Asanoa sp. WMMD1127: one gene and its partners. The protein of the gene in region 2 interacts with the protein of the main gene of each other region in a pairwise test. Links are inferred from orthologs where the notes say so. Each region holds a gene or a part of one and is shown on either strand. Other genes may lie near its edges.

Region 1 (3,005 bases), 1.4 Mb from region 2 along the record:
GGAGACGCCGGTGCCGGCCGGCACCCGCTTGGTGAGCATGAGGCGGGCCCGGGCGGTCATCGCGGGGCGCAGGCCGAACTGCTCGCCGGGGATGGGCGACAGGCCGTAGACCGCGATGCCGGGGCGGACCAGGTCGAAGTGGGCGTCCGGGCGGGTCAGCGTGGCCGCGGAGTTGGCGATGTGGCGCAGCGGCGGGCGGACGCCGAGCCGCTCGGCCACCGCGAGGGCGTCGCGGTAGGCGTCGAGCTGGCGGTCGATGGTCTCGTGGCCGGGCGCGTCCGCGTAGACGAAGTGGCTCCAGATGCCGACGATCTCGATGGCGCCGTCGGCCTGGGCCTTGGCGGCCGCCTCGACCAGGGCCGGCCAGTCGTCGGCGGTGGCGCCGCCCCGGGACAGGCCCGTGTCGATCTTGAGGTGCACCCGGGTGGGCTTCCTCGCCTCCTGGCCGGCCTTGATCATCTCGTCGAGCTGGCCGAGGCTGGCGGCGCTCAGGTCGATGTCGTTGGCGACGCCCTCGTGCAGCGGCAGGCCCGGGGTCAGCAGCCAGGCCAGGACCGGCGCGGTGATGCCGGCCCGGCGCAGGCCGAGCGCCTCGTCGAGGGTGCAGACGCCCAGCCAGGTCGCGCCCCCGGCCAGCGCGGCCCGGGCGGCCGGGACCATGCCGTGGCCGTAGCCGTCGCCCTTGACGACCGCCATCACCGCAGCGGTGGTGCCGGCCTTGAGCCGGGCCACGTTGGCGCGGATGGCGTCGAGGTCGACGCGCACTTCGGCTTGCCACATGCCTGCCAGGCTACCTGCCGGTAGCGGTGATTTCCGGGTCACCCGGGCGCAGGTCGTTGACCACGGCGCGCAGGGCGGCGGCGACGTCCGGCGCGGTCACCGGGCCGTGCCGGGCCGCTTCCCGCCCCGCGAGTCCGTGCAGGTAGGCGGCCGTGACGGCGGCCACCTCCGGACGCAGGCCGCCGGCCAGCAGGGAGCCGAGGAGGCCGGCGAGGACGTCGCCCGTACCGCCGGTGGCGAGGGCCGCGGTGCCGGTCGGATTGGCGTACGCGTGGCCGCTCGGGGTGGCGACGATCGTGCGATCACCCTTGAGGAGGACCACCGCGTTGGTGTGCGCGGCCAGGCGCAGGGCGGCCGCGACCCGGTCCGTGCCGGGCTCCTCGCCGGCCAGGCGGGCGAACTCGCGGTCGTGCGGCGTGAGCACCATCGGGGCGCTGCGGCCGCGCATCAGGTCGGCCATCCCGCCGTCGACCAGCAGCGTGAGCGCGTCGGCGTCGAGGACGACGGGGAGGCTGGTGGCGAGGACCGTGCGGACGGTGGTGGCGGCGCTCTCGTCCGTGCCCAGGCCGCTGCCGACGACCCAGGCCTGCACGCGGCCGGCGTCGGTGATCCGCTCGGTGGCGACGACGCTGGGGTGGGCGCGGACGACGTACTCCTTGGCGGTGCCGGCGTAGCGGACCATGCCGGTCGGGCCGGCCAGCGCGCCCCAGGTGGAGAGGATGGCGGCGCCGGGGTAGGTGCTCGAACCCGTCGCGATGCCGACGACTCCCCGGTTGTACTTCTCGTCCGTCGGCTTGTGGGTCGGCAGCGCGTCGGCGATGTCGGCGCGGTTCGGGACGAGGACGGCCGGGTCGGCGCGAAGGGTTTCGGCGAGGCCGATGTCGACGAGCTCGATCTCGCCGGCGAGCGGGGCGGCCGGGCCGACGACGTGGGCGGGCTTCAGGCAGCCGAAGGTGACGGTGACGTCGGCCTGGACCGCTTTCCCGGGTACGTCGCCCGTGTCGACGTCGACGCCGCTGGGGACGTCGACGGCGACGACGATCGGGCGCTTTTGGTTGGTGCCGCGGCGCTCGATGGCCCGGTGGAGCGTGGTGGCGGCGCCGCTGCGCAGGCCGCCCTTGGCGCCGATGCCGACGATGCCGTCGACGATCAGGTCGATGACCTGCGGTGGGGTGTCGGTGGCCCGGCCGCCGGCCTTCTCGAGGGCGCTCAGTCCGCCCCGGTGGGTGCGGGCCGGGTCGAGGAGGACGGCGGTGACGGCGGCGCCGCGGCGGGCCAGCAGCGCGCCGGCGTAGAGGGCGTCGCCGCCGTTGTTGCCGGCGCCGACGAGGAGCGTGACGCGCTTGCCGTAGACCTCTTCGAGGATCAAAACGCAGCGGCGGGCAAGGCCGGCGGCGGCGCGTTGCATCAGGGTGCCCTCCGGGAGGCGGGCCATCAGCGCTTCTTCGGCTGCCCGCACGTCGGCGACCCGCCAGGCTCTTCTCATTGCTCGGCCACCACCATCGCGGACGCGATGCCGCCGTCGTGGGAAAGGGACAGGTGCCAGCGGTTGACGCCCCGCTCGGCGGCCGCGGCGGCGACGGTGCCGCTGACCGTGAGCCAGGGTCGGCCGTCGGGGTCGGTGACGATCTCGCAGTCGTGCCAGCGCAGGCCGGCGGGGGCGCCCAGGGCCTTGGCCACGGCCTCCTTGGCGGCGAAGCGGGCGGCGAGGGACTCCGGTGAGCGCGGGTTGCCGGAACCGGTGAACCGCTCCCCCTCCGTGAAGAGGCGGTCGCCGAGCAGCGGTGTGCGGGCCAGTGCCCCGGTGAACCGTTCGACGAGGACCACGTCGATCCCGACAGCGACGATCATCACCACAGCCTATTAGCAGCGGGTGTACGCGGTGGGCAAGCCCTGTGGACGGTTGCCGGGTGTTGGTCTCGCTCCTTGTCCACAGGCGCGCCTGTCGAGGTTGTGGCCGGCCTAGCTTGGGTTTCTCTTCGCTTCGTCGGTCGGGAGGGTGGTCGTGGTGGACGGTGACCTGCGGGTGGAGCCCGGTCTGTTGCGTGCGCGGGCGGGCGAGCTGGAGCTGGTGGCCTCAGCGTTGGCGTCGGTCTCGGCGCAGGTGTGTGCGGCGGCTGATCCGTCCTTTGTCGCCGGGCGGGCTCTTGTTGTGCTGTCTGATGCGGTGTCGGGAGCGTTGGGTTCCGCGGCGGCGCGGGTGGCGCGCTCCGGTGGGCTGTTGC
Region 2 (6,480 bases):
CCATCCCCAGCGGGGACCCGACATCGGCGAACGCCGCGAACTTGACCTTGTCGAAGCCGTCCCGGTTGACCAGCATGACGATGACGGCGACCGCCGCGACGATCAGGACCAGCCCGGCCGCGGCGGCGGAGACCACCAACCCCCGCCGGGACCGCGGCGGCCCGGCCGTCGGGGCGACCCACGCGGAATCGCGTTGCGGCGGGACGGGTGGCGGCGGCGCGGCACCGCCGGACACCGGGGAGACCTCGGGCGGCGCGCTGGTGACGCGGGCGGTGCCGGCGGCCGACGGCGCCGTGGCCGCCACCGCGACCGCGGCGGGCAGCTCGGCCAGCGCCCCCTCGGCCACCGGCAGCTCCGGCTGCTCGAGCACCGTCGGCGCCAGGCCGAGATCGGCGTGCAGCATGCGTGCCACCAGCGGCACCCGGGACGATCCACCCACCAGGAACAGGCCGGCGAGCTGATCCGGCCGCAAGGCGGCCGCCGTGATCACCCCGGCCGTCTCGATCACTCCGCGGCGCAGCAGCGGCGTCGCCAGCTGCTCGAGCTCGTCGCGGGTCAGGTGCACGGCCTTCTCGACGCCCGGCACGGCGACCGGCGCCACGGCCGCCCGGGACAGCATCTCCTTGGCGCCCCGCACGTCGTCCCAGAAGCGGCGGCGGTCGCGCCACTGCGCCGTGTTGGCCGGGTTGCGCAGCCGCTCCCACGCGGCCGGGTCGATGCCGGCCAGGCCGTGGCCGAGGTGGTCGACCAGGGCCGCATCGAGGTCGAGGCCGCCGAGCTCGGCGACCCCGCCGGCGGAGACGACGCTGAAGGAGACGCGGCCGGACGGGTCCGGGCCGTCGTTGCGGACCACCGCGATGTCGAGCGTCCCGCCACCGAAGTCGAAGACGGCCAGCGCCGAGCCGACGGGCACCGGCCGGCGCAGCACCTCGGCGAAGTAGCGGGCCGCGGCCACCGGCTCCGGCACCAGCACGGTGCTGGCCGGCCAGCCGGCGCGGGACAGCGCCACGGACAGCACCTGGCGGCGGGTGGCGCCCCAGGCCGCGGGATAGGTCACCGCCGCGGGCGGCAGGTAGCCGGCCGCCTCGACGGCGGCGTGCGCGACCGCGGCGAGGATGGCGGCGAGCAGGTCGACCGTGGCCACCTCGCGGTCGCCGAGCAACACCGCGGGCGCGTCGACGTGCCGCTTGGGATTGGGCTCGTAGCGGGCCGGGTCCGCCTGGGCCAGCCGTTGCGCGTCGCGCCCGACGTGCAGCCGGCCCGCGTCGTCGAGGAGCACGCCGGAGGGCAGGAGCGGTTGACCGTCGAAGAGCAACGGTCGGGTGCGCCCGTCGGGCCAGCGCAACACGGCGACCGTGTTCGACGTGCCCAGGTCGACCCCGAGCGCATGCCCTTGCATCTGCCGACTCCTCCACGGGCGAGGGGATGCCCGGCCTGCATCGTACGGGCCGGGCACGCCCACCCGTGATCAGAGGAAGCGGCGGTCCACGTTGAGGCCCTGGGTCAGCTTCAGCGTGATGAACTCGTTGTTGTCGGGCACGCCGGCGGTGCGGCCGGCCGAGCCTGGGAAGTTGTTGTCGTTGAGCACGGCGATCGTCTTGTCGTCGAGGATCACGACGTCCTCGATGGTCTGGAACGGGAACGTGAAGGTCTTGCCGAACCCACCGAGCTGCTTCGGGTTGCTGATGTTCATCAGGTCCGCGACCAGGGTCTTGTCCATGGCTCCGTCCCTGTCGCGGTCCGCGAAGTTGGCCAGGTAGATCTTCTTGGTCTTCGCGGTCGGGCCCTGGCCGTTGTCCCGCTCGATGATCAGGAAGCGGTGCCCGTCGACCGCGATGGCGTCACCGATCGCGTTGGCCGGGTCGTCGAGCTCATAGACATAGCGCTTCCCGGTGTACGAGCCAGCGCGCACGTCGAACTCGTTGAAGCGCAGCGTGCCCGGGGTGTCACCGGCGACGGTGCCCTCCAGCAGCGGGTAGAGCTTGCGCCCGTCGGGCGACTGGGCCATGCCCTCGAAGCCCTTGCTGCTGTTGATGTTGTTGGGCGTCGTGCCGCGCAGCGGGTTCTCCGGAGCGAAGACGCCGGGCAGCGAGATCGGTGCCTGCATGAGTGCGCCGGTCCGGTCGAAGTGGAGCAGGAACGGGCCGAACTCGTCACCGATCCAGTACGTGCCGTCGGCCGCCCGCTGGATCGACTCGACGTCGAAGTCCGAGCCGGTCAGCACCCGGTCGGTCCGGGTCAGCGGCCACGTCACGTACCCCTTGGGGTCGGTCAGGTTGATGCCGCCGAGCACGTCGACCCTGTTGGTGTGGAGCACCGGCGCGATCGTGTGGATGCGCAGGACGAAGTCCCCGCTGTTGGCCTTGTTGCCGAAGCCGTTGTCCGACATCACCTCGAAGGTGCCGTCGCCGTTCTTCACGATGCCGCTGAAGCCCTGCACCGGCTGGTCGGCCCAGGGTGCGGCGACACCGTTGACCGGCGCGGTGTCGAGCAGCGAACCGGACGGCTCGCTGGCCGGCACGAAGGTCAGCGCCGGCAGCGACGCGAAGCCGGTCAGCGTGGCCGGGCCGAACTCGTCGGCGTCGTGCGCGGACGCGGGGCCCGCCACACCGACGGCGAGGGCGGCGATCATCGCCGCGCCCGCGACTGCGTTGAGACGTTTGGTCATGAGGCGAGAAGCTAGCCAGCCATGATGAACCGGTCGGGGTGGTGGCGTGAACGCCGGCTGTCAGCCCGCCTCGGTGCGGCGGCGGGCGACCTCCGCCAGCGTGACCGCGGCGGCGACGCTGGCGTTGAGCGACTCCACCTCGGACACCATCGGGATGCCGACCCGCATGTCGCAGGTCTCGCCGACGAGCCGGGACAGGCCGCGGCCCTCGGAGCCGACGACGACCACCAGCGGGCCGACGGCGGCCTCGAGGTTGTAGAGATCGGTCTCGCCGTCGGCGTCGAGGCCGATCACCACGAAACCCTCGCGCTGGCAGGCCTTGAGCGCCCGGGTCAGGTTGACCACCTGGCTGACCGGCACGCGGGCGGCGGCGCCGGCGCTGGTGCGCCATGCGGTCGCGGTGATGCCGGCCGCCCGCCGCTCGGGGATGAACACGCCCTGCGCGCCGAACGCGGCCGCCGAACGGATCACGGCGCCGAGGTTGCGCGGGTCGGTGACCCCGTCGAGCGCGACCAGCAGCGGCGTCGGGTGCTCCAGGGCCGCCGCCATCAGGTCGTCGAACGGCTCGTAGGCGAACGGCGGCACCTGCAGCCCGACGCCCTGGTGCAGCACGCCACCGGTCATCCGGTCGAGCTCGGCCCGGCCGACCTCGAGCAGCGCGATGCCCCGGTCGCCGGCGGTACGCACGATCTCGGTGATCCGGTCGTCGATGTCGATGCCCTGCGCGACGTAGAGCGCGGTCGCGGGGACCAGCGCGCGCAGCGCCTCGAGCACCGGGTTGCGCCCGACCAGCAGCTCCGGCGCGTCCTTGGGGGTCTGGGCGCGGCGCCCGGGCGCCACCCGCGGGCCGCCGCGGGCCGGCTGGCGGCTCGTCGGCTTGGCGCCCTTGGTGCCCTTGCCCCAGGTGGTGTCCTTGGTGCCCGGCTGCCCGATCTTGGGCGCCCGGCCCTCGGCCGCCGCCGCGCGCTTCTCCTTCTCCTGTTTCCAGGCGGTGCGCTGCGGCAGCTTCTCGGTGCCCGAGTAGCCCTTGTGCCACGGCCGCTCGTCGGCGGGCAGCGTGCGCCCCTTGCCGGCCAGGCCCGCCTTGTTCTTGCCGCCCGAGCCGACGGTCGCGCCCTTCTTGGGCGTGACCCGCCGGCCGCGTCGCTGGGAGTTGCCCGCCATCAGTCCCTCGTTCCGATCGTCCAACGTGGGCCGTGCGGAGTGTCCTCGACGTTGACGCCGGCCGCGTTCAGCTGGTCCCGCACGGCGTCGGCGGCGGACCAGTCCTTCCTGGTGCGTGCCTGCGCACGCTGTTCGAGCGCGAGCTTGACCAGCGAGTCGACGATCTCGCGGAGCTCCTCGCCGGGCGTGCCACCGGTCGACGCGACCGACCACGCCGGGTCGAGCGGGTCGATGCCGAGCACGTCGAGCATCGCCCGCACACTGGCCAGCGCCGCGCGTACGCCCTCGTCGTCGCCCTTGGCCAGCGCGGTGTTGCCGAGCCGGACCTGCTCGTGTGCGACGGCGATCGCGCCGGAGGTGTTGAGGTCGTCGTTCATCGCCTCGACGAACTCCGCCGGCGGCTCACCGGCCGGGATCGCGCCGACGGCCTCGACCGCGCGCTGCACGAAACCCTCGACCCGGCGGTACGCCGTCGCCGACTCCCGCAATGCCTCGTCGGAGTAGTCGATCCGCGAGCGGTAGTGCACGGTCACGAAGTAGTGGCGCAACTCGACCATCCGTACGCCGAGCGCCGTTATGTAGTCGAGGTCGAGCACGTTGCCCGTCGACTTGCCCATCTTGGACTCGCCGAGGTTGAGCAGCCCGTTGTGCACCCAGTAGCGGGCGAACGGCAGGCCCGCCGAGCGCGACTGGGCGATCTCGTTCTCGTGGTGCGGGAACGTGAGGTCGAGCCCGCCGCCGTGGATGTCGAACTCGGGGCCGAGGTAGCGCAGGCACATGGCCGAGCACTCGATGTGCCAGCCGGGGCGGCCGGCGCCCCACGGGCTCCACCACTGGCCCTCGACCGGCTCGTCGCTCTTGTAGCCTTTCCACAGCGCGAAGTCGCGCGGGTCGCGCTTGGCCCGCTCGGCGCTGTCGGCGGCACTGGTCATCTCGTCCACCCGCTGGCCCGACAGGGCGCCGTAGTCGGCGTAGGACTTCACGTCGAAGTAGACGTCGCCGGAGCCGTCCTCCGCCACGTACGCGTGGCCGTTGTCGATCAACATGGTGATCAACTGGTGCATCTCGGTGATGTGGCCGGTGGCGCGCGGCGAGTAGGTCGGCGGCTGCACGTTGAGGGCGCGGTAGGCGGCGTCGAGGACGACCTCGTTGGCGTAGGCGATCGCCCAGTAGGGCTTGCCCTGCTCCAGCGACTTCTGCAGCACCTTGTCGTCGATGTCGGTGATGTTGCGCACGAACGTCACCTGGTAGCCGGTGCGCTCGAACCACCGCCGCAGCACGTCGTAGCTGACGCCGGAGCGAAGGTGACCGATGTGCGGCTCGGACTGCACGGTGAGGCCACACAGGTACATCGCGACCTTGCCGGCCTCACGCGGGACGAACTCCCGCACCGATCGGGTCGCGGTGTCATGCAAACGCAGCGTCACCTGACAAGGGTAGCGTTGATCCGTTTGCGCCTATGCTCGCGGTGTGACGCAGCCGGGCTACCGCGCGGGTGAGACGGCCCAGACGCTGGATCGTGGCCTGCGGCTGCTCTATCTGATCGCCGACGCACCGGACGGATTGACCGTCACCGAGGCCGCCGAGCGGCTGGGCGTCGGGCGGGCGGTGGTCTACCGGCTGGTCGGCGCCTTGACGTCGCACGGGCTGGTCAGGCGCGACGCGGCCGGGCGGTTGCGGCTCGGGGCGGGGGTGCTGCAGCTGGCCCGGCGGGCCCATCCGTTGGTGATCTCGGCGGCCATGCCGGCGTTGCGGCGGCTGGCCGAGGAGGTCGGTGCGACGGCCCATCTGACGATCGCCGAGGGTACGGACGCCGTGGCGCTGGCGGTCGTCGAGCCGACCTGGACGGCGTTTCACGTTGCGTATCGGGCCGGGTCGCGGCATCCGCTGGCCCGGGGCGCGGCCGGGCGGGCGATCCTGGCCGGGCGGGCCGGTTCGCCTGATCCGGTGACCACGGTCGGCGAGTTGCAGCCCGGGGCGTTCGGTGTGGCGGCGCCGGTGCTCGGCGTCGAAGGGTTGGACGCGAGCGTCGGGGTGGTGGCGCTGTCGGCGCTCTCCCTCGAGGAGGTCGGTCCGTTGGTGGCCGCGGCGGCCGCGACGGTCTCGGGCGCGCTGACCTCCTAGCCCTTTCCACAGCGGGCGGGCGAGTTATCCACAGGCTGTGTACGGGCCTCCCACGCTGGTTATCCACAGGTCTGTCCACCGGTCGCGTGTTGGTCGGACGCTGTTCACATGCGAACCTCTCGTCCCGCCGTTCGTCCAGCCGCGCTCGAATGGCGGGTGTTCCGGGGCAGCGCGGCCGTGGCGGCCGGTCTGCTCACCGTGCACCAGTTGCGGGCCCGCGGTTGGACGCGGCTGCGGCACGACGTTTATGCGGATGCCCGGCTGCCGGTCGACCATCTGTTGTTCTGCCGGGCGACGCTGGCCCGCATGCCGCCCGGTTCGGTCGTGCTGGCCGGCCCGTCGGCGGCGGAGGCGCTCGGGGTCCCGGCTGCCGCCGGCGCGGATGACCCGGTGCACCTGATCCTGCGCGGCCATCGGCGGGTGGGCAACCAGGCCGGGACGCGGCTGCACCGGGTCCGGCTCGACCCGGTCGACGTCGGCTCGGTCCGGTTGGCCGGTGGCGACGACGTGGTGCCGGCGACCGG
Region 3 (6,480 bases), 1.4 Mb from region 2 along the record:
CGTCCGGCACACGATCGCGGGCCGGGTCTGCATGGACCAGATCGTCCTCGACGTCGGCGACCAGCCGGTCGCGCCCGGCGACGTGGCGACCCTGTTCGGCCCCGGCGACGACGGTGCGCCCACCGCCGACGACTGGGCCGCGGCCATCGACACCATCAACTACGAGATCGTCACCCGATTCGGGAGCACCAGAGTCCCGCGGGTTTACGACGGCGAGGAAGGTGAATGAGCACCCGACGCCGCGCGGGCATCATCGGCGCGGTGGTCGGTCTGGCCGCGGCCGGGATCGCCACCGGAGTAGCCGTCGAGCGCGCGGTCGTCCGCCGCTCGAAGCGGGGCGTGGCTGACCCCTACGTGGACGAGCCGTTCGACCGCCTGCCCTATGACGAGGTCCTCACCGTCAGCACCGCCGACGGCACGGACATCCACGTCGAGGTGGTCGAGCCGACGGTGACCGAGCCGGCCCCGGCGACCATCGTGTTCGTCCACGGCTTCTGCCTCGACATGGGCACCTTCCACTTCCAGCGCACGGCTCTCGCCGCCAAGGGCGAGCACCGGATGGTCTTCTACGACCAGCCCGGCCACGGCCGCTCCGGCAAGCTGGAAACCGGCGAATACGAGCTGCCGGCCCTCGGCGAGACGCTGCGCGCGGTGATCGACGAGACGGTCCCGGACGGCCCGCTGATCCTGGTCGGGCACTCGATGGGCGGCATGACCATCATGGCGTTCGCCGAGCTCTACCCGGAGTTCTTCGACGACCGGGTGCGGGGCTGCGTGCTGATCGCCACCTCGGGCGGCCTGATCGACGAGACCCGCCTGGGCCTGCCCGCGCTGATCGGCCGCGTCGGCGGCCCACTGCTGCCGCTGGTCAACAGCGCCACCCGGCTGACCGGCCCGACCATCGACCGCGCCCGCATCGCCGCGACCGACCTGGCCTGGCTGCTCACCCGACGGTACGGCTTCGGCGACTCCCGCCCCAGCCCGTCGCTGGTGTCCTATGTGGAGAAGATGAACTCGCGCACGTCGGTCGACACGGTCGCCCGCTACCTGCGCACGCTCTACACCCACGCCCGCTACCCGGCACTGGCGGCGCTCGAGCGCACCCCGACCGTGATAATCGTCGGTGACAAAGACATGATCACTCCGGTCGCGCACTCCGAGGAGATCCTGCGCCACCTGCCCGACGCGGAGTTCGTGAAGGTCAACAACAGCGGGCACGTCGTCATGCTGGAAAACGCCGACGAGGTGAACGCGGTGGTCCTCGCATTCCTGGAGAAGATCTCGGCATGATCCAACTGGACACTGTGGACGACACCCGGGCGTTCGGCGCGCGGCTGGCGGCGGTGCTGCGCCCCGGCGACCTGGTCGTGCTGACCGGCCCCCTCGGCGCCGGCAAGACCGCGCTCGTCCAGGGCATCGGCGCCGGCCTGCACGTGCAGGGCGACGTCACCTCGCCGACCTTCGTGATCGCCCGGGTGCACCGCCCCGACCGGGCCAACGGCGGCGCGACCCCGCTCGTGCACGCCGACGCGTACCGGATCGGCGCCGCCGCCGACCCGCTGGCCGAGATCGACGGGCTCGACCTGGACGCCTCGATGGACGACGCGGTCACCGTGGTCGAGTGGGGTGAGGGCATCGTCGAGCAACTGCGCGACGAGCATCTGCGCGTACGCATCGACCGGCGCGACGACGACACCCGGGTGATCGAGCTCGAACCGGCCGGCGGCGACTGGGCCGACCGCGTGGCGACGCTCACCGAGGACGCCCGGTGAACCTGCTCGACCTGCTGCCACCCGAATGGGCGAGCGCCCTGGGGCCGCACCTCGACCCGGCCGCCACCGCGGACCTGGGCGCCTTCGTGGCCGCCGAGTACGCGGCGACCGCCGTCTACCCGCCGCTGACCGACCTGTTCACCGCCTACCGGCTGTGCGGGCCGGCCGACGCCCGCGTGGTCATCCTCGGCCAGGATCCCTACCACCGCGCTGGTCAGGCCCACGGGCTCAGCTTCAGCGTCCAGGCCGGCGTACGCGTCCCGCCCTCGCTCCGCAACGTCTACAAGGAGCTGGCCGCGGACCTCGGCGTCCCCGCGCCCGACGGCGGCGACCTGCGCGGCTGGGCGACGCAGGGGGTGCTGCTGCTCAACGCGGTGCTCACGGTGCGCGAGGGAGCGGCGGGGTCGCACGCCAACAAGGGCTGGGAGGCGTTCACCGACGCCACCATCCGGGCCCTGCAGGACCAGCCCGACCGGGTGGTCTTCCTGCTCTGGGGCGGCTACGCCCGCAAGAAGGCGGCGCTGGTCACCAACCCGGCGCACGTCGTGCTGGAGGCCGGCCACCCGAGCCCGCTCAACCCGCGCGGGTTCCTCGGCAGCCGCCCGTTCAGCGCCGCCAACAAGGCCCTCGCCGACGCGGGCCTGACTCCCATCGACTGGAGCCGCTCGGCCTGAGCGGCAGTCACGGCAGCCCGCCGGATAAGGTGCATATCGTGCTCGTTCTCGTCCTCGACACGTCGACGCCCGCGGTGACCGCGGCGGTGGTCGACGTCACCCCGACCGGCCACACGGTGACAGCGGAGCTGCGCACGGTCGACGGGCGCGCGCACGGCGAGCTGATGGCGCCCGAGGTCGACGAGGCCCTGCGCCGCTCCGGCGCCACCGTCCGCGACCTGCGGGCGATCGTCGCGGGCACCGGCCCCGGGCCGTTCACCGGGCTGCGGGTGGGCCTGGTCACCGCGGCCAGCATGGGCCAGGCGCTGGGCATTCCGACCTACGGCGTGTGCTCCCTCGACGCGATCGGCGGTATGCCGGGCCAGGTCACGCTGGTGGCGACCGACGCCCGCCGGCGCGAGGTCTACTGGGCGCTCTACGACCAGGCCGGCGCGCGCGTCGACGGCCCGCACGTCGACCTGCCCGACGTGGCCGCCGAACGGTCCGCCACGGTCGCGGTCGGCGACGGCGCCCTGAAATACGCCGACCGGCTCGGCGTCAAGGTCCTCGACGAGCCGCGCTATCCCACCATCGACGGCTTCGTCGCGCACGCCGCCGACCGGATCCGCGCCGGCGCGCCAAGCGAGCCGCTCACCCCGCTCTATCTCCGCCGCCCGGACGCCGTCGCGGCGGGAGGGCACAAGCCGGTGCTGCGGTGACGGCCAAGCTCACCCGGCTGCGCTGGTGGCACATCGCGCAGCTGCTGCCGATCGAGCAGGACCTGTTCGGCGACGAGAAGTGGTCGGCCGGCATGTTCTGGAACGAGCTGTCCAGCGGCCACTTCTACCTGGTCGCCCTCGACGAGCAGGAGCGGATCCTCGGGTACGGCGGTCTGGCGGTCAACGGCGACGAGGCGTGGATCCAGAACATCGCGGTCCGCCGGGACGCACAGCGACGGGGCATCGGCCGGGTCATGGTCGAGGCGCTGCTCGGCGAGGCCGAGCGGCAACGCGCCCACGCCGTGCTGCTGGAGGTCGCGGTCGACAACGCCCCGGCCCAGAAGCTCTACGCCACCTACGGTTTCGAGCCGATCGGCGTACGCCGTGGGTACTACCAACCGAGCAACACCGATGCGCTGGTGATGAGACGTGACTGACGAACCCCTGGTCCTCGGCATCGAGACCTCCTGCGACGAGACGGGCGTGGGCATCGTGCGCGGCACGACGCTGCTGGCCGACGCGTTGGCGTCCAGTGTGGACCTGCACGCCCGGTTCGGCGGCGTCGTGCCAGAGGTGGCCAGCCGGGCGCACCTCGAGGCGATGGTGCCGACCATGCAGCGCGCGCTCGACGACGCCGGCGTGACCCTGGCCGACATCGACGCGATCGCCGTCACGGCGGGCCCCGGCCTGGCCGGCGCCCTGCTGGTCGGCGTCGCCGCCGCCAAGGGCTACGCGGTCGCGGCCGAGAAGCCCGTCTACGGCGTGAACCACCTCGCCGCCCACGTCGCCGTGGACACGCTCGAACACGGCCCCCTGCCGGAGCCGGCGATCGCGCTGCTGGTCTCCGGCGGCCACTCCTCGCTGCTGCTCGTCGACGACCTGGCCGGCGGCGTGACCCCGCTCGGCTCGACCATCGACGACGCGGCCGGCGAGGCGTTCGACAAGGTGGCCCGGCTGCTGGGCATGCCGTTCCCCGGCGGGCCGCCGATCGACCGCGCGGCCCGCGAGGGCCAGGCCACGATCGCCTTCCCGCGCGGCCTGACCGCGGCCAAGGACCAGGCCGCGCACCGCTTCGACTTCTCGTTCTCCGGGCTGAAGACCGCGGTGGCCCGCTGGGTCGAGGCGCGCGAGCGGGCCGGCGAGCCGGTGCCCGTCAACGACGTGGCAGCGTCCTTCCAGGATGCGGTCTGCGACGTGCTGACCGCCAAGGCCATCGACGCCTGCCGGCAGCACGGCGTGGACACGCTGGTGATCGGCGGCGGCGTCGCGGCCAACTCCCGGCTGCGGGCGATGGCCGAGGAGCGGGCGGCCAAGGTGGGCATCACCGTGCGGGTGCCGCGGCCCAAGCTGTGCACCGACAACGGCGCGATGGTGGCCGCGCTCGGCTCGCACCTCGTCGCGGCCGGCGTACGGCCCAGCCGGTTGGATCTTCCGGCCGACTCCGCGATGCCGTTGACGCTCGTGAGTGTGTAGTGTCCGGCCACGTGATCGTGCGCATGTGGGAGGCGCGGGCCGAGCCCGGGCGCCTGCCCGACCTGGTCGACTGGGTCTGCGACACGGCCCTCCCGCGGATCGAGGTCTACCCGCTGCACATCGCCAGCGAGGTGTTCTCGTCGTCCGACGACCGGTGCGTCGTGATTTCCAGATGGCGCAGCGATCCGCAGGCGCTGGGCGCCCCGCCGCCGCTGCTGGTGGCCAGGCCACCGCACGAGTGGGACTTCACCCAGGTCGACCGATAATCGGTGGCGCCGGTCAAAGTTGATCAATTAACTTCGGCCATGCTATGCGCCCCCTACCCGTCGCCGATCCCGGCGATCCCGATGTCCGGTCGGCCACCCGCTACCTGCTGTGGCTGGCGGCCCGCACCTGGCCGTCGTTGCTGGCCGCGATCGGCTTCGCGACCCTCTGGATGGTCAGCCAGGCGCTGATCCCGGCCACCGTCGGCCGGGCGATCGACGCGGGCCTCGCCGACCGCGACCCCGACGGCCTGCTCCGCTGGGGCGGGGTGCTGCTGGGGCTCGGCCTGGTCACCGGCGCGACCGGCGTCCTGCGCCACCGGATGGCCGGGTTCAACTGGCTCGCCGCCGCCTACCGCACCGTCCAGCTCACCGTGCGGCAGGCCAACCGGGTCGGCGCCACGCTGCCCAAACGGCTGGCCACCGGCGAGGTCGTCAGCATCGGCACGGCCGACATCAACCACATCGGCGGGGCACTCGACATCACCGCCCGCGGCACCGGATCGCTGGTCGCGGTCATCACCGTCGCGGTCATCCTGCTGCGCACCTCGGTGCCGCTCGGGCTGGTCGTCGTGATCGGCGTGCCGGTGATGATGCTGATCGCCGGCAGCCTGATCAAGCCGCTGCAGCGCCGCCAGCAGGTCTACCGCGAACAGGAGGGCAAGCTGACCACCCGGGCCGGCGACCTCGTCGCGGGCCTGCGGGTGCTGCGCGGCGTCGGCGGTGAGTCGACGTTCGCCGGCCGCTACCGCGCCGAGTCGCAGGGCCTGCGATCGGCCGGCGTACGCGTCGCCCGGATCGAGTCCCTCCTCGCCGCCTCCGAGATCCTGCTGCCGGGCATGTTCCTGGTGTTGGTCACCTGGCTCGGCGCCCGCTTCGCCCTGCGCGGCGAGATCAGCGCCGGCGAGCTCGTCGCCCTCTACGGCTACGTCGCCTTCCTGGTCAGCCCGCTGCGCCAGCTGACCGAGGCGATCGACCGGCTGACCAAGGGGCACGTCGCCGCCCGCCGGGTGGTGCGGATGTTCACCATCGAGCCCGAGTTCACTTCGCCGGCGGCGCCGGTCTCGGCCCCGCCCGGGCCGCTCGTCGACGCCGAGTCGGGGCTGACCGTCCAGCCAGGACGGTTCACCGCGATCGCGGCCGGCGACCCGGTGGCGGCGGCCACGATCGCCGACCGGCTCGGCCGGTTCGCCGACGGTGCCGTCACGCTGTCCGGCGTACCGCTGGCCGATCTCGACCTGGCCGACGTGCGAGCCCGGGTGCTGGTGGCCGACAACGACGCGCGGCTGTTCTCCGGTCCGCTGCGCGGCGAGCTCGACCCGCGGGCCAAGGGCGACGCGGCGGTCGCGTCGGCCCTCGACGCCGCGAGCGCCCGCGACGTGCTCGACGCCCTGCCCGACGGGCTCGACACCCTGGTCGCCGAGCGAGGCCGCGAGTTCTCCGGCGGCCAGCAGCAGCGCCTGCGGCTGGCCCGCGCGCTGGTCGCCGACCCCGAGACGCTGGTGCTGGTCGAGCCGACCAGCGCGGTCGACGCGCACACCGAGGCGCGGATCGCCGCCCGCCTCGGCGCCGCCCGCGCCGGGCGCACCACGGTCGTCTG

What was found.
Region 1: the proteins of rlmB (region 2) and O7635_RS04685 interact in binary tests that used the Escherichia coli proteins (3 or more experiments, as listed by UniProt). The link is inferred for Asanoa sp. WMMD1127 from one-to-one orthologs.
Region 3: the proteins of rlmB (region 2) and tsaE interact in binary tests that used the Escherichia coli proteins (3 or more experiments, as listed by UniProt). The link is inferred for Asanoa sp. WMMD1127 from one-to-one orthologs.

What each region holds. Positions count from the first base shown.
Region 1 is NZ_JARUBP010000001.1:956,087-959,091, forward strand. What follows is about bases 29-3,005. They hold O7635_RS04685 (NAD(P)H-hydrate dehydratase), read right to left. Parts: upstream 2,267-3,005; coding sequence 791-2,266; downstream 29-790. Other genes in these bases: alr (alanine racemase), read right to left, coding at 29-780; O7635_RS04690 (holo-ACP synthase), read right to left, coding at 2,263-2,631; O7635_RS04695 (hypothetical protein), read left to right, coding at 2,789-3,005. Also shown: more of alr, read right to left, coding at 1-28. UniProt on the Escherichia coli protein: Bifunctional enzyme that catalyzes the epimerization of the S- and R-forms of NAD(P)HX and the dehydration of the S-form of NAD(P)HX at the expense of ADP, which is converted to AMP.
Region 2 is NZ_JARUBP010000001.1:2,392,962-2,399,441, reverse strand. What follows is about bases 1,781-4,780. They hold rlmB (23S rRNA (guanosine(2251)-2'-O)-methyltransferase RlmB), read right to left. Parts: upstream 3,833-4,780; coding sequence 2,729-3,832; downstream 1,781-2,728. Other genes in these bases: cysS (cysteine--tRNA ligase), read right to left, coding at 3,832-4,780; O7635_RS11525 (esterase-like activity of phytase family protein), read right to left, coding at 1,781-2,668. Also shown: O7635_RS11530 (hsp70 family protein), read right to left, coding at 1-1,399; more of O7635_RS11525, read right to left, coding at 1,469-1,780; more of cysS, read right to left, coding at 4,781-5,259; O7635_RS11510 (helix-turn-helix domain-containing protein), read left to right, coding at 5,303-5,956; O7635_RS11505 (hypothetical protein), read left to right, coding at 6,065-6,480. UniProt on the Escherichia coli protein: Specifically methylates the ribose of guanosine 2251 in 23S rRNA.
Region 3 is NZ_JARUBP010000001.1:949,494-955,973, reverse strand. The notes cover bases 30-3,029. They hold tsaE (tRNA (adenosine(37)-N6)-threonylcarbamoyltransferase complex ATPase subunit type 1 TsaE), read left to right. Parts: upstream 30-1,286; coding sequence 1,287-1,772; downstream 1,773-3,029. Other genes in these bases: tsaB (tRNA (adenosine(37)-N6)-threonylcarbamoyltransferase complex dimerization subunit type 1 TsaB), read left to right, coding at 2,485-3,029; ung (uracil-DNA glycosylase), read left to right, coding at 1,769-2,446; O7635_RS04675 (alpha/beta hydrolase), read left to right, coding at 226-1,290; alr (alanine racemase), read left to right, coding at 30-229. Also shown: more of alr, read left to right, coding at 1-29; more of tsaB, read left to right, coding at 3,030-3,144; rimI (ribosomal protein S18-alanine N-acetyltransferase), read left to right, coding at 3,141-3,581; tRNA (adenosine(37)-N6)-threonylcarbamoyltransferase complex transferase subunit TsaD, read left to right, coding at 3,574-4,617; O7635_RS04645 (hypothetical protein), read left to right, coding at 4,629-4,883; O7635_RS04640 (ABC transporter ATP-binding protein), read left to right, coding at 4,928-6,480. UniProt on the Escherichia coli protein: Required for the formation of a threonylcarbamoyl group on adenosine at position 37 (t(6)A37) in tRNAs that read codons beginning with adenine.